DNA from 2 places in the Kitasatospora sp. NPDC022785 genome. Region 2 is predicted to be linked to the other one. Evidence: riboswitches for the same ligand, from Rfam matches in the RefSeq annotation. Region 2 holds a riboswitch; the other holds the start of a gene.
What was found. Region 2 has a riboswitch for S-adenosylmethionine ahead of thrC (threonine synthase). Riboswitches for the same ligand answer to the same signal wherever they lie in the genome.

Region 1 (7,742 bases), on a different contig from region 2:
TGCTCGGCCCGGCCGCCGGGCTCAACCCGCTGTACGGGCGCGGCCAGGACCGGGTCTGCGCGGAGCAGCGGTACGAGCAGCGCTGGGGCGCCGTCCCGGCCGAGCTGCTGGCCGGGCGCCCGCTGACCGCCGAACAGCTCGCCGAGGCCCCCGACCCGGTGCCCGGCTGCCCGGCCCGGCCGACCCCCGGCAAGCATCCGGCGCTCGCGGTGCTCAGCGCGCTCTTCCTGCACGCCGGCTGGCTGCACCTGCTGGGCAACCTGCTCTTCCTCTATGTCTTCGGCCCCACCGTCGAGGAACGGCTCGGCCGGGCCCGCTTCGCCCTCTTCTACCTGGCCGCCGGCTCGCTCGCCACGTACGGCTTCGCGCTGGCCGAGGCGCACTCGCCGGACTCCACCCGGGTGCTGATCGGCGCCTCGGGGGCGATCTCGGCCGTCCTCGGCGCCTACCTGAGGCTGCATCCGCACGCCCGCGTCACCACGCTCGTACCACTCCTGCTCTTCCTCCCGCTGCGGTTCCCGGCCTGGCTGGTGCTCGGTCTCTGGTTCGCCCTGCAGTGGTGGTCGGTGCACTCGGCCGGGCCCGGGGTGGCCTACCTCGTCCACGTGATCGGCTTCTCGGCCGGCTTCCTGTACGCCTGCACGGTGGCCACCCGCCCCCCGCGACGGTCGGGCTGACGCCCGATACCCTGGCCGCACCTCACAAAGGAGCCCGAACAGTGATCACCGCCATCGTCCTGATCAAGACCAGCGTCGACCGCATCCCGGAGATCGCCGAGGCGATCGCGGCCATCGAGGGCGTCAGCGAGGTCTACTCGGTCACGGGCGGCTACGACCTGGTCGCGATGGTCCGGGTGCGCCGGCACGACGACCTGGCCGAGGTGATCCCCGGCCGGCTGAACAAGGTCCCGGGCGTGGCCCACACCGAGACCCAGATCGCCTTCCGCACCTACTCCCAGCACGACCTCGAGGCCGCCTTCGCGCTCGGCCTCGACGAGTAGGGCTCAGCCCTCCCGCCGCGTGTCCACGACGCAGCGGCCGCCCTCGTTGCGGTAGTTCCAGGCCGCGCCGTCCGTGACCAGCTCGCGGACGGCGGTCAGGAAGCGCTCGATGTGCTCGTCCGGGGTGCCGGCGCCGAAGCTGACCCGGATCGCGTTCAGGCTCCGCTCACCCGGCAGCGACGGCTCCGGCGCGCCGCACTCGGACGGTGCCACCTCCTCGTCGCCGAGCAGCGTGCGCAGCAGCGGGTGCGCGCAGAACAGGCCGTCGCGCACCCCGATGCCGTACTCGGCGGAGAGCGCGGCCGAGAAGTGCGAGCTGTTCCAGCCCTGGACGACGAAGGAGAGCACTCCCACCCGGGCCGAGTCGGCGCCGAACAGGTTGAGCACCTTGACCTGCGGAACCTCCGCCAGACCGGCCTTCAGCCGGGCGACCAGCTGCTGCTCACGGGCCTCGAGCGCGTCGAAGCCGGCGTCGGTCAGCGCCCGGCAGGCCGAGGCGACGGCGTAGGCGCCGATCACGTTCGGCGAGCCGGCCTCGTGCCGGGCCGGGCCGGTGTGCCACTGGACGGCCACCGAGCCGTCGGTCTCCCGGGCCACCGTACGGGTGGCGCCGCCGCCGGCCAGGTACGGCTCGGCCGCGTCCAGCCAGTCGGCCCGGCCGGCCAGCACGCCGGCGCCGAACGGCGCGTAGATCTTGTGCCCGGAGAAGGCGATCCAGTCCACGTCCAGCTCGCGCACCGAGACCCGGTGGTGCGGGGCGAGCTGCGCGGCGTCCAGCACCACCCGGGCGCCGTACCGGTGCGCGGTCGCGGTCAGCTCGGCGACCGGCCAGAGCTCGCCGGTGACGTTGGAGGCGCCGGTGACGCAGAGCAGCTTGGGGCCCTCGGGGGCCGCGGCCAGTGCGGCGTCCAGGGCGGCGACCGCCTCGGCCCTCGAGCGCGGAGCGCGCAGGTAGGTGACGTCCAGTCCGGCGTGCGCCCAGGGCAGCAGCGAGGCGTGGTGCTCGGTCTCGAACGCGAAGACCCGGGTGCCGGCCGGGACGGCACCGGCCAGCAGGTTCAGCGAGTCGGTGGTGGCCCGGGTGAAGACCACCTGGTCGCCCTCGCGCAGGCCGAGGAACTCGGCGACGGTACGGCGGCTCTGCTCGAACAGGTCGGTGGAGAGCTGCGACAGGTAGCCGGCGCCGCGGTGCACGCTGCCGTAGTAGGGGGCGTAGGCGGCGACGTCGTCCCAGACCCGCTGGAGCGCCGGGGAGCTGGCCGCGTAGTCGAGCGCCGCGTAGGTGACCTTCTCGCCGCTGGCCAGCGGGACCAGGACGTCGTGGCCGAGGACGGGGAGCGGGGCGCAGAGTTCGGTGGCGACGGACATGGGGATGCACTCCTCCTGGGTGAAGGACCCCGGGGAGTGCGTGTCGCCGGCGTCCGCGCTTGTCACGCGGACGGATTGCCGCGGGACCCGGTCCTCACCCAGGGCACCCCGCCACGGACGGAGGGTTGCCGGACAGCAAGCTGGGGCTTGGCGCTGTCACTCATGACCTGCCGAAGACTCTAGGTCGCGTCCGCCGGGTGGTCAAACACAGGTCCACCATCCGGACGGGGCTCGCGCTCCCGCCTGCGGGCCGCCCGGGCCCGGCGCGCTCATGCGGCGGGGCCCGCCCGGGGTCACTCCCCCGCGCGAGCCCCAACTACCGCCTCACGCCTTGCTGGTGGCCTCCGACCAGCGCTTCAGCAGGTCCAGTGCGGCGCCCGAGTCGATGGCGGCCGCGGCCCGCTCCATGCCCGCCGCCAGCTGCCCGGTGAGCGGCGCGTCGGTGAGGTCCAGCGCCACCAGCGCCGCCGCCGTGTTCAGCAGGACGGCGTCCCGCACCGGCCCGCGCTCCCCGGCCAGCAGCCGACGGGCGACGTCCGCGTTGTACGCCGGGTCCGCGCCGCGCAGCGCCTCGATGCCGACCGGCTCGATACCGACCTCGCGCGGGTCGAAGGTGGTCTCGCGGACCTCGCCGCCCCGCACGATCCAGACCCGCGAGGTGGTGGTGATGGTCAGCTCGTCCAGACCGTCGTCGCCGCGGAAGACCAGCGCACTGGAGCCGCGCCGGGCCAGCACCCCGGCGATCAGCCCGGCCAGCCGCGTGTCGAAGCAGCCGATCGCGTGGGCCGTCACCTTGGCCGGGTTGGTCAGCGGGCCCAGGATGTTGAACGCCGTCGGCACCCCGAGGTCGCGCCGGGCCGTGGCGGCGTGCCGCATCGACGGGTGGAACATGGCGGCGGAGCAGAAGGTGAGCCCGATCTCCTCGGCCACCTCGGCGACCCTCCGGGCGGAGAGGTCGAGGGCGATGCCCAGCTTCTCCAGCACGTCCGAGGAGCCGCTCGCCGAGGAGGCGGCCCGGTTGCCGTGCTTGACCACCTTGGCGCCGGCCGCCGCCGCGACGATCGCCGACATGGTCGAGATGTTGACGGTCTTGGCGCGGTCGCCGCCGGTGCCGACGACGTCCACCGCCGGGCCGGGGATGGAGAGCGGTTCGGCGTGCGCGTACATCGCGTCCACCAGGCCGGCGATCTCCCCGACCGTCTCGCCCTTGGCCCGCAGCGCCACCATGAAGCCGGCCACCTGGGCCGGGGAGGCCTCGCCGCTCATGATCCGGTCCATCGCCCACGTGGTGTCCGCCTGGCCGAGGTCCTCGCCCCGCAGCAGCACCGACAGGATGTCCGGCCAGGTGCGGACCACCTGCACGGGGTCCTTGCCGCCGTTCGCAGGGTTCACGTTCACCATGGCTGACTCCAGCTCTCGTCGGTTCCCGGAAAGGGATCTCCGTAGGGTTGGAGTCAGCCTATCGAGCGGCGGGACGCCACCGTCCCGCCGCGACCCTTCTTCTCTCCTGGTGAGATGCGCTCCCTCTTACCGGGCCACCGGTGTCCGCCTTCTACCGGGTGGCCGGTGTCCGCTTCGCCAGCCGGGCCCGGAGAAGGGTGGCGGCGGCCTCGGCCAGCGCCACCGGGTCCACCGGCTGGGAGATCGCCGCGTCGGCCCGGCTCCAGGCGGCCAGCCAGGAGTCCTGCGGCCGGCCGATCAGCACCAGTACGGGCGGGCAGCCGTAGATCTCGTCCTTCAGCTGCCGCCCGAGCCCCAGCCCTCCGGCCGGCACCGCCTCGCCGTCCAACACGCAGAGGTCCACGCCCCCCTTCTCCAGTGCCTTCAGCACCGCGGGGGTCGTCGCGCACTCCAGGTAGGACAGCTCCGGCAGGTCCGCGGACGGCCGGCGGCCGAGCGCCGTCAGCACCTGCTCGCGGGTGTTGCGGTCGTGGCTGTAGACGAGAACGGTCAGCGTCTCGTCGGTCGTGTACGCCATGGGCCCTGCTCCCTCGAAGTGTGATCCGGACCACGTTCGCCTCAATCCGGATGCTACTCCCGATCACCGGCCGCCGAGCCCCTCCCGCGAGATCCATCTCAAGCCGCCGCGCCCACGACTCACCCGCCCGGAGGACGGCGCGTCACCCTCAGCGGTGCGGTCCACCCGTACGGCCGACAGAACCGCCCTCTCCTTACTCCCCGCGGGCCGCACGGGCGTGCAGCGACACGCAGGGCAAGAGGGTCGAAGAGGCCTTCGAAGAACCATCAGAAAAGGGACACGCCGCTGCTCAGCCGCCGTCCGGACGCTCCGTCGGGTCCCACTGGGGCATACCGCACGCACCGGACACTCCGAGGGACACCCCCCGGCGTGAAGACGGAATAAGGGACCGACATAATGTCCGTCGTGGCGACAGCAACAGCAGTAGAAACCGGGCACGCGCACGGATCGGTCAACCGGCCGAACATGGTCAGCGTCGGAACGATCGTCTGGCTCAGTTCCGAGTTGATGTTCTTCGCGGCCCTCTTCGCGATGTACTTCACGCTCCGCTCCGTCAAGGGAGCCGAGTTCTGGAGCGAGAAGGCGCACGCCCTCAACGTGCCCTTCTCCTCGGTCAACACCACGATCCTGGTGCTCTCCTCGCTCACCTGCCAGCTCGGCGTGTTCGCTGCCGAGCGCGGGGACGTGAAGAAGCTCCGGTCGTGGTTCGTCATCACCTTCGTGATGGGCGCGATCTTCATCGGCGGCCAGATCTTCGAGTACACCGAGCTGGTCAAGAAGGACGGCCTCTCGCTGTCCTCCGACCCGTACGGCACGGTGTTCTACCTCACCACCGGTTTCCACGGTATGCACGTGACGGGTGGTCTGATCGCCTTCCTGCTGGTCCTGGGACGGACGTACGCAGCCAAGCGCTTCACGCACGAGCAGGCCACCGCCGCGATCGTGGTGTCGTACTACTGGCACTTCGTCGACGTCGTGTGGATCGGCCTGTTCGCGACCATCTACCTGATCAAGTAACCAGCTGATCAGGTCGCTGGCCACCGGCCTCGGGCCCCCGCCCTCACCGGCGACGGGCCTCTTTGCCGGTGCCGACGCTCCCACCGACCGACCGCGCGCGCAGCCCTAGACAGGCAGCCTCGTGCCGGCCAGACCGGCCGCCGGGTGCACCCACCAGTCGACCAGATCCTGACACCGGGGTTATTCCGTGAAAAAGCTCTCCGCACGACGGCGCCACCCATTGGCGGCGCTGGTCGTCCTACTTCTCGCCCTGGCGGCAACCGGGGGGCTGTACGCCGCGTTCGCGCCCGCCGACAAGGCGCAGGCCGACGTCGCCGCGCAGTCGCTCGCGATCGATGAGGGCAAGAAGCTCTTCGCCGTGGGCTGCTCCTCCTGCCACGGCCTGAACGGCCAGGGCAGCAGCGATGGTCCCAGCCTGGTCGGCGTCGGCTCCGCCGCGGTCGACTTCCAGGTCGGCACCGGCCGCATGCCGGCCCAGCAGCCCGGCGCCCAGGTGCCGAGCAAGAAGAACATCTACTCGCAGGCGGAGATCGACCAGCTCGCCGCGTTCGTGGCCTCGCTCGGCCCCGGCCCGGTGACTCCGAGGGAGGAGCAGTACACCTCGACCAACCCCGAGGACATCTCCAAGGGCGGCGAGCTGTTCCGCACCAACTGCGCCCAGTGCCACAACTTCGCCGGCCAGGGCGGTGCCCTGACCCAGGGCAAGTACGCCCCGTCGCTGGAGGGTGTGGACGCCAAGCACATCTACGAGGCCATGCAGACCGGCCCGCAGAACATGCCGTCGTTCCCGGACACCACCATGCCCGAGGAGCAGAAGAAGCAGATCGTGGCCTTCGTCCGCCACACCACCAACGATGAGCCGAACCCCGGTGGTCTCACGCTCGGCAGCCTCGGTCCGGTGACCGAGGGTCTGTTCGGCTGGATCTTCGGTCTCGGCGCACTCATCGCGGTCGCGATCTGGGTCGCCGCCCACACCACCAAGGCCAAGAAGTCATGAGCCAGGACATGCCAGAAGAGAAGCTCCCGGAGTCGCACGGCTCCGCCGGGCACCACGAGGTGGCCGCCCACGGCGATCCGTTCGCCGACCCGGGCCTGCCGGCCCACGAACCGCGTCGCACCGACATCGACGAGCGGGCCGCCAAGCGCGCGGAGCGCCAGGTCTCGCTGATGTTCGTGATCTCGATGCTCGCCACGGTGGGCTTCATCGCCTCCTACGTGGCCATCGACCCGGACAAGATCGTCTACGTCTTCCCGCTGGGCCACATCAGCGCGCTGAACTTCGCGCTGGGCCTGACCCTGGGTGTGGCGCTGTTCATGATCGGCGCGGGCGCGGTCCACTGGGCCCGCACGCTGATGTCGGACCACGAGATCCCGGCCGAGCGTCACCCGATCGAGGCCGACGACGAGGTCCGCAACGACGTCATCGAGCAGTTCAGGACCGGCGCCGCCGAGTCCGGCTTCGGCCGCCGCAAGATGATCCGCAACACCCTCATCGGCTCGATGGCCCTGGTGCCGCTCTCCGGTGTGGTGCTGCTGCGCGACCTCGGCCCGCTGCCCGAGGACAAGCTGGAGCACACCGGCTGGGACGAGGCCACCCCGGCCAAGCCCCTGGCGCTCATCAACATGAACACCAACCTGCCGATGAAGGCCGAGGACGTCATCCAGGGGTCGCTGACCTTCGCGATGCCGCAGGGTCTGCACACCCACGACGAGGACTTCCAGCAGCGCATCGCCAAGGACGCCCTGATGCTGGTGCGCATCGCGCCGGAGGACATCAAGGACAACGCGTCCCGGGAGCTGGGCTTCGAGGGCATCCTCGCCTACTCGAAGATCTGCACCCACGTCGGCTGCCCGATCAGCCTCTACGAGCAGCAGACCCACCACGCGCTCTGCCCCTGCCACCAGTCGACCTTCGACCTGGCGGACGGCGCGCGCGTCATCTTCGGCCCGGCCGGCCACCCGCTGCCGCAGCTGAAGATCACCACTGACGAGAAGGGCTTCCTGGTCGCCACCGGCGACTTCGACGAGCCCGTCGGCCCGAGCTACTGGGAGCGTGCTCGATGAGTAGCGCGAGCAGCACCACCTCCGGTGCCTCCAAGCCGGCCAGCACGCGCGCCAAGCCCGCCAACAAGTGGGAGCAGGCCGCTGACTGGACGGACGGCCGGCTGGGGATCTACTCCCTCGCCAAGGCCAACCTGCGGAAGATCTTCCCGGACCACTGGTCCTTCATGCTGGGCGAGATCTGCCTCTACACCTTCATCATCATCATCCTGACGGGCGTCTACCTGACGCTCTTCTTCAAGCCCTCGATGGGCGAGGTCATCTACGACGGGTCGTACGTCCCGCTCAAGGGCATCCCGATGTCCGAGGCGTACGCGT
Region 2 (7,742 bases):
AAGATCAAGGCCAAGGTGCCCGGGGTCACGCCGTACGGGCTGCCGCTCGGGCCCGAGGAGGCGCCGGCCGAGTCGATGCTCTGGACGCTGAGCGGTGGCGGCAGCCTCTCCGACGACGTCGGCAACTACACCATCGACAGCACTCCGAACCAGGCGACCTTCAGCTGGCTGAAGACCAACCTGGTGGATGCCAGGCTGACGTACCCCGAGCCGGGCAAGATGAACCGGACGCCGGTGTTCACCGACTTCACGGCGGGCAAGGTCGCGATGCTGAACGGGCACCCGACGCTGCTGCGGATGGCCGCCAACGCGAAGGTCGACTTCGGGACGGCGCCGATCCCCAAGAAGGACGGCCTGGCCAGGACGGGCAGTCTCGGGGTGGCCGACTGGATGATGGCGTTCAAGGCCAACGGCCACAAGAACGAGATCCGCAAGTTCCTGAGCTTCGTCTACGCGAAGGACAACCAGCTCAAGTTCGACGGGACGTACAACCTGCTGCCGGTCACCCAGGACGCCTTCGCTGAGATGACCGCGGACGGCAGGCACGAGGACCTGAAGCAGTTCGCGGCCGGGCTGACCAACGCCAGCTTCTACCCGTTCGGTGACCCGGCCTGGGTCGAGGTCAGCAACCGGATCAAGGCGGGGATCGGCGGGGCCGTGACCGGGGACGCCAAGCAGGTGCTGGAGGGGCTGCAGGAGGCCGCGGTCAAGGAGGCCGCCCGGGTCCGGAAGTGAACCCGGGGGCCGCCGGGTGCTGCGTCAGAGGGTGATCGCGTAGGCCTTGCGCAGGGTCTCGTGGACCGTCCAGGTGGTGCGGTCGCCGGCGCGCAGGACGGCGCAGTCGCCCGGGCCGACGTGCAGGGTCGGGCCGCCCTCGATCTCGATGGTGGCCCGGCCGCTCAGCACCACGAACAGCTCGTCCGCCTCGACGTCGGTGACCACGCCCGGGGTGATCTGCCAGATGCCGCGGAGCTGGCGGCCGTCGGGGGACTCGGAGAGGACGCGGCCGGAGACCTCGGGAGTGCCGGAGACGATCTGGGCCGGGTCCAGCGGGTCGGGTTCGAGATCGGCGGTGGGGATGTGCAGCGCGAAACTTTCGGTCATGGGCCGACGCTAGTGGGGGCGCGGACGTCGTGCGGGGCGCAGAGTGTGTCGGGTGCGCGGGGGAGAATGACACTCCGTAGTGGTGGGCGGAGGTGGAGCGTGGACGAGCTGAGCGAGCGGGACCAGGCGGTGCTGGAGCTCGAAGGACGCCAGTGGCGTACGGCGGGGGCCAAGGAGCGGGCCGTCCGGGAGGAGCTGGGGCTCTCCAGTACGCGGTACTACCAGCTGCTGAACGCCCTGCTGGACCGGCCGGAGGCGCTGGCGCATGCGCCGGTCCTGGTGAACCGGCTGCGGCGGGTGCGGGAGGCCCGGCGGGGGGCCCGGTAACCCGGCGGGTGCTTCGGCGGGCACGGCTGGGTATGGGTCCCGGCATGGGGCTTGAGGAGACTTTGCAGCTGAGGACGGACGCCGGACGCCAGGGCCTGGAGGCGGTCCTCGCCTCGCCGCGCGACGCGGTGGTGGCGCTGGACTTCGACGGGACGCTCGCGCCGATCGTGGCCGATCCCGACCGGGCGCGGGCGCACCCCGGGGTGGTGGGGGCGCTGCGGGGGCTGGCACCGCGGGTGGGCGCGACGGTGGTGGTCACCGGCCGGCCGGCCGGGCTGGCCGTCGAGTACGGCGGGTTCGACGGCATCGACGGTGTGGTGGTGCTGGGGCACTACGGGGCCGAGCGCTGGGAGGGCGGCGTGGTGACGGCGCCGCCGGTCCACCCGGGGGTGGACGCGGCGCGGGCGGTGCTGGACGCCGCGCTGGCGGCGGCCGGTGCGCCGGCGGGGACGTGGGTGGAGGACAAGGGGCGCTCGCTGGCGGTGCACACGCGGCGGACGGAGGCCCCGCAGGAGGCGCTGGAGCTGCTGCGCGCGCCGGTGGAGGCCCTGGCCGCGGAGCACGGGCTGGTGGTGGAGCCGGGCCGGCTGGTGCTGGAGCTGCGGCCGCCCGGGGTCGACAAGGGGGCCGCGCTGAGCGGGTTCCTGCGGGAGCGGGGCGCGCGGACGGTGCTGTACGCCGGGGACGACCTGGGGGACGTGGCGGCCTTCGCGGCGGTGGAGAAGCTGCGCGCGGAGGGCGTGGCCGGGCTGCTGGTGTGCAGCGCCGCGGCCGGGGACGCGCCGGTGAGGGAGCTCGCCGACCGGGCCGACCTGGTGGTCGACGGCCCGGCCGGCGTGGTCGAACTGCTGGAGCGGTTGGGGGCGGAGCTCGGCCGGCGGGAGTGATCAGCCGAGAGCGGCGAGCTGGTCGAGGAACCACTGCTGGGGCGGCAGCGCCGTCGCGGCGGCGGCGAGGCGCTTCGTGCGGTCGGCGCGTTCGCCGGCGGGCATGGTGAGCGCGGTGTGCAGGGCCTCGGCGGTGGCGACGACGTCGTACGGGTTGACGGTGAGGGCGTCGTCGGCCAGCTCGGCGTACGCGCCGGCCTCGCGGGAGAGGACGAGCGCGCAGCCGCGGTCGGAGACCACCGGCACCTCCTTGGCGACCAGGTTCATGCCGTCGCGGATCGGGTTGACCAGGGCGACGTCCGCCAGCCGGTAGGCGGCCAGCGACCGCGGGAAGTCGTCGTTGACGTGCAGGATCAGCGGCTGCCAGGTGGGCGTGGCGAACTCGGCGTTGATCTCGGCGGCGAGCTGCCGGACCCGGGCGGTGTACTCGCGGTACTCGGCGAGGTCGGTGCGGGACGGGTACGCGAAGGCGAGGTGGACGACGCGGTCCCGCCACTCGGGGTGGGTGTTCAGGAGGTGCCGGAACGCCTGGAAGCCGCGGACGATGTTCTTGCTCAGCTCGGTGCGGTCGACCCGGACGACGGTGCGGCGGTCGCCGACGGCCTCGCGCAGGGCGGCGAGGCGCTCGTCGACGTCCGGGCGGTGGGAGCGCTCGCGCAGGAAGTCGGCGTCGGCCCCGAGGGCGTGGACGCCGAGCCGGGTGGTGCGGCCCCGGAGGGTGACGGTGAGCTCGGTGCGGTCGACGGTGGCGCCGAGGAGCTGCTCGCAGCAGTCGGCGAACGCCAGGGCCCAGCGGCGGGTGAGGAAGCCGGCCCGGTCGGCGCCGAGGATGCCGGTGAGGACGGCCTCGGCGACGTAGTCGGGCAGCAGCCGGAAGTACTCCGGCGGGGCCCAGGGGGTGTGCGAGAAGTGGCCGATCCGCAGGTCGGGCCGGGCGGCGCGGAGCAGGGCCGGGGTCAGCGAGAGGTGGTAGTCCTGCACCAGGACGGCCGCTCCCGGGGCGGCCTCGGCGGCGAGGGCGTCGGCGAAGGCGGTGTTGTAGGCCGTGTAGGCCTGCCATTCGGTGCGGAACCCGGCGTCGAAGGAGGGGGCCGTGGGGGTGGCGTAGAGCAGGTGGTGGACGAACCAGAGGGTCGAGTTGGCCACGCCGTTGTAGGCGCGGGCGAAGGTCTCCGGGTCTATGCCCAGCATGCGGACGGCCTGCCCGCCGGTATCGTGGCCGGCCCGGTCGAGGCGGCCGTCCGGCGCCTCCCGGGCGGCCCGGCGGTCGGCGTCGCCCAGGGCCGCGCAGACCCAGACGGCCTCAGGGTCGTCGATGGCGGAGAGCCCGGAGACCAGGCCGCCGCCTCCTCTCCGGAGGGTCAGGGTGCCGTCGTCCGCGGTGCTGAACGACACCGGTCCCCGGTTGGAGGCCACCAGGACGGGGGCGGTGCCGGTCGGATTCGAACGTTCGGTCGTGAGATCGCCCATGACTGGTTGGTTGCCGGGGGTCTGCGGACCCAAACCCTTCAGTGCCGGGTGGCGTACTCGGGGACGGTGTGCATCGGGGGGCGTTCGAGGGCGGTGACCGGGTGGGTGTGGGCGGTGAACGCGCGGGTTTCCGGGTCACGGGTGAACTGGGTGAGCAGCGGGTGCACCAGGTCGGCGGAGGCCTTGAGCCGGTGGGTGCGGTCGAGCCGTTCCAGCGCCGTGCGGTAGATGGTGGCGGCCATCCGGCCGAGCGCCTGGCCGTCCTGGTGGCGGTGGTGGCGGACGCCGACGTCGACCTGGGCGAGGGCGTCCAGGCCGGCGGTCTCCAGGGCGTCGACCAGCAGGCCGAGTTCGACGCCGTAGCCGGTGGGGAACGGGAGGCGTTCGAGCAGGGAGCGGCGGGCCGCGTACTCGCCGCCGAGGGGCTGGACGAAACCGGCGAGTTCCGGCCAGTGCAGGTTGAGCAGCGGGCGGGCGACCAGCTCGGTGACCCGGCCGCCGCCGGCCGGCACCACGGCTCCTTCGGTCTCCAGCGGCCGGTCGTACATGGCCTTGACCAGCTGGATCTCCGGTTCGGTGAGCAGCGGGCCGACGATGCCGGAGACGAAGGCCGGGTCGAACTCGCGCAGGTCGGCGTCGACGAAGCAGACGATCTCCCCACGGGTGACCAGCAGCGAGCGCCAGAGCACCTCGCCCTTGCCGGGGGCGGCCGGCAGCCGGGGGAGGATGTCGTCGCGGTGGACCACCCGGGCGCCGGCCTCGGCGGCCTCGGCGGCGGTGCGGTCGGCGGAGCCGGAGTCGACCACGACCAGTTCGTCGACCAGCGGCAGGCGTTCCATCAGTTCGCGGCGGATGGTGCGGACGATGTCGCCGACGGTGGCCTCCTCGTCCAGGGCGGGCAGGACGACGCTGACGGTGCCCGCGCGGCCGGCGGCCCGCTTGGCGTCCAGCAGGGTGCGCACCGGACGGTCGGCCGCGCTCCACGACCGGCGGCGCAGCCAGGACGCCGCCTGTGGGAGGAGCTCGGGTGTCGGGTCGGCGGGCACGGGTCTCTCCTCGGCGGGGGGTCGGCTGGGACGGGCTGGGAAGGGCCGGGACGGGTCATCTCGCGTGGCGGACGGTCCCGTTCGGGGTTGACGCCTTCGGATACAGTCTTCGTACAGCGGTCGGACCTTCGCACGCCGGGGTCACCGTTGAGCAAGACCAACAACTTCACAGAGCTCATCCAGAGGGACTGAGGGAACGGCCCGTTGACGTCCCGGCAACCTTCTCGCGCGGCTGTCGTTACAGGCCCCGGCGGGACAGGTGCCAATTCCGGCCTGTGGCGCGACCGCGTCACGGGGAAGATGAGGAGAGAGGCCTCCGCCATCATGGCTATCACTGCGACGACTCCTTCTGGCGCCGCACCCGCAACCGTTGACCTCGGCCCCGCCGCCGCCCTGTCCTGTCGCGAGTGCGGTAGCCGGTTCCCGCTCGGTCCGAGCTTCGCCTGTCTGGAGTGCTTCGGGCCGCTGGAGATCGCGTACGACTTCGGCGGCGAGGCCGCGGAGGAGCTGCGCAAGCGGATCGAGGCCGGGCCGGCGTCGATCTGGCGGTACGCGCCGCTGCTGCCCGTGCCGGCCGACGTGGCCGGGAAGCCCAACCTGAACCCCGGCTGGACCCCGCTGGTGAAGGCGGACAACCTGGGCCGCGAGCTCGGGTTCACCGCCCAGCTGCACATCAAGGACGACTCCGGGAACCCGACCCACTCGTTCAAGGACCGCGTGGTCGCCTGTGCGATCGAGGCGGCGCGGGCGTTCGGTTTCACCACGCTCTCCTGCTCCTCGACCGGCAACCTGGCCGGTGCGGTGGGCGCCGCGGCCGCCCGGGCCGGTTTCAAGTCCTGCGTGTTCATCCCGCACGACCTGGAGCAGGGCAAGGTCGTGATGGCCGGTGTCTACGGCGGTGAGCTGGTGGGCATCGAGGGCAACTACGACGACGTGAACCGCTTCTGCTCGGAGCTGATCGGCGACCCGGCCGGCGAGGGCTGGGGCTTCGTCAACGTCAACCTGCGCCCGTACTACGGCGAGGGCTCGAAGACGCTGGCGTACGAGATCTGCGAGCAGCTGGGCTGGCGCCTGCCGGAGCAGATCGTGATCCCGATCGCGTCGGGTTCGCAGCTGACCAAGATCGACAAGGGGCTACAGGAGCTGATCAGGCTCGGTCTGGTCGAGGACCGGCCGTACAGGATCTTCGGTGCCCAGGCGGCGGGCTGCTCGCCGGTGTCGGTGGCCTTCAAGACCGGCAGCGACGTGATCCGCCCCGTCAAGCCCGACACCATCGCCAAGTCGCTGGCGATCGGCAACCCGGCCGACGGCCCGTACGTGCTGGACATCGCCCGCCGCACCGGCGGCGCCGTCGAGGACGTGACGGACGCCGAGGTGGTGGCCGCGATCAAGCTGCTGGCCCGGACCGAGGGCATCTTCGCCGAGACCGCGGGCGGGGTGACCGTCGGAGTACTGAAGAAGCTGGTCGAGACCGGGCAGCTGGACCCGGCCAAGGAGACCGTCGCGATCAACACCGGCGACGGCCTGAAGACGCTGGACGCCGTCTCCGACGCCGGGATGACCGCCGTCATCCGCCCGACGCTGGCGTCGTTCCGCGACGCCGGCCTCGCGTCCGCCTGACCCCTCCACCCCGCCGCAAGGAGAAGCCCCATGAGCGCCAACGTCCGCATCCCGACCATCCTGCGCACCTACACCGGCGGCGCCGCCGAGGTGGCCGCCGAGGGTGCCACTCTCGGTGAGGTCATCGCCGACCTGGAGAAGAACCACGCCGGGATCGCCGCCCGGATCCTGGACGACACCGGCAAGCTGCGCCGTTTCGTCAACGTCTACGTCAATGACGACGACGTGCGGTTCGCGGAGGGCCTGGCGACCGAGATCGCGGACGGCGCGAGCGTTTCGATCATTCCCGCGGTGGCCGGCGGCTGCTGAGCCGCACCGCCGACGGGAAGGCCGTCCGGGTGTACGGAATTCCGTACACCCGGACGGCCTTCGCATTTCCCCGCGAGCTTCCGGGTGTTCCCGGGGTGTCCCAGGTGCTTCCGGGATTCTTCCGGGGCCGCCGTGAAGGCCGCCCGCCCGGGCGCTTTCCCGGGCCGTCCCCGCGCGCCGCATTCCGGCGGGAATATTTCCCCGGCCAGTCGGAGTAGAGTGTCGCTCGGCCGGGAAGAGGGCCTCCCCTCCCCCCTCGCACCGGTCGTCGCCCCCCTGTTGCGCCCCGTACCGCCGGTGTCTGTCCGGCCGCTGAGACCGGCGCCGGGCCCGCGGCCGTGAAACATGTCAGGCCGGTGTCAGAATTCTTGAGGGCATTTGGGTAATTCGTCCGCTATGTCCGGCGTGAAATGTGAAGTTTCTGGGCTTTTGGCCCGTCCTGTCCCCTGACGGGCCAGGGGAATTCCCGGCGGCTGGCTCTGTTGCAGAGGGCGTCGAGCCGGATACATTCAGCCGCGGTCGACGCAATCGCCCCTTCATCGGACACCGTCCGGTGGCTCGGCGGGGGGATTGTGGCGTGCACGGCTGCGCCCAGGGGGGGTTCCCCGGGCCGGCCTCAAACCAGACCCGGGCCCGCGACCTGCGGGCGCGTGAAGGGCCAGCACAGCACTAGGGGAGTTCGGAATGGCTCAGGGCACCGTCAAGTGGTTCAACGCGGAGAAGGGCTACGGCTTCATCGCGGTCGACGGTGGTGCGGACGTCTTCGTCCACTACAGCGCGATCCAGATGGACGGCTACCGCACCCTTGAGGAGGGCCAGCGGGTCGAGTTCGAGATCTCTCAGGGGCAGAAGGGCCCGCAGGCGGACATGGTCCGCGCGGCGGTCTGACCTTTCCGGCACCCAGGAGTTCGGCTCGGCCCATCGGCTGGTGCACCTCTTGCTTCGCGACGGGCCCGTGCGACACATGTCGTACGGGCCC

Region 1: linked by a shared signal. The riboswitch ahead of ACZ3YO_RS01145 (aminotransferase class V-fold PLP-dependent enzyme) and the one ahead of thrC (threonine synthase) in region 2 are both predicted to bind S-adenosylmethionine.

What each region holds. Positions count from the first base shown of each region.
Region 1 covers NZ_JBVHHB010000001.1:261,976-269,717, reverse strand. Annotated here, with positions in the region: gene ACZ3YO_RS01155 (rhomboid family intramembrane serine protease) at 1-677, shown strand, start outside; gene ACZ3YO_RS01150 (Lrp/AsnC ligand binding domain-containing protein) at 719-1,000, shown strand; gene ACZ3YO_RS01145 (aminotransferase class V-fold PLP-dependent enzyme) at 1,004-2,368, opposite strand; SAM riboswitch class IV at 2,419-2,536, opposite strand; gene trpD (anthranilate phosphoribosyltransferase) at 2,693-3,769, opposite strand; gene ACZ3YO_RS01135 (hypothetical protein) at 3,921-4,346, opposite strand; gene ctaE (aa3-type cytochrome oxidase subunit III) at 4,743-5,363, shown strand; gene qcrC (cytochrome bc1 complex diheme cytochrome c subunit) at 5,551-6,360, shown strand; gene qcrA (cytochrome bc1 complex Rieske iron-sulfur subunit) at 6,357-7,427, shown strand; gene qcrB (cytochrome bc1 complex cytochrome b subunit) at 7,424-7,742, shown strand, end outside.
Region 2 covers NZ_JBVHHB010000030.1:1,912-9,653, forward strand. Annotated here, with positions in the region: gene ACZ3YO_RS33550 (extracellular solute-binding protein) at 1-735, shown strand, start outside; gene ACZ3YO_RS33555 (cupin domain-containing protein) at 760-1,104, opposite strand; gene ACZ3YO_RS33560 (DUF3263 domain-containing protein) at 1,171-1,431, shown strand; gene otsB (trehalose-phosphatase) at 1,476-2,318, shown strand; gene ACZ3YO_RS33570 (alpha,alpha-trehalose-phosphate synthase (UDP-forming)) at 2,319-3,788, opposite strand; gene ACZ3YO_RS33575 (glucosyl-3-phosphoglycerate synthase) at 3,827-4,834, opposite strand; SAM riboswitch class I at 5,007-5,141, shown strand; gene thrC (threonine synthase) at 5,159-6,454, shown strand; gene ACZ3YO_RS33585 (ubiquitin-like small modifier protein 1) at 6,485-6,763, shown strand; gene ACZ3YO_RS33590 (cold-shock protein) at 7,448-7,651, shown strand.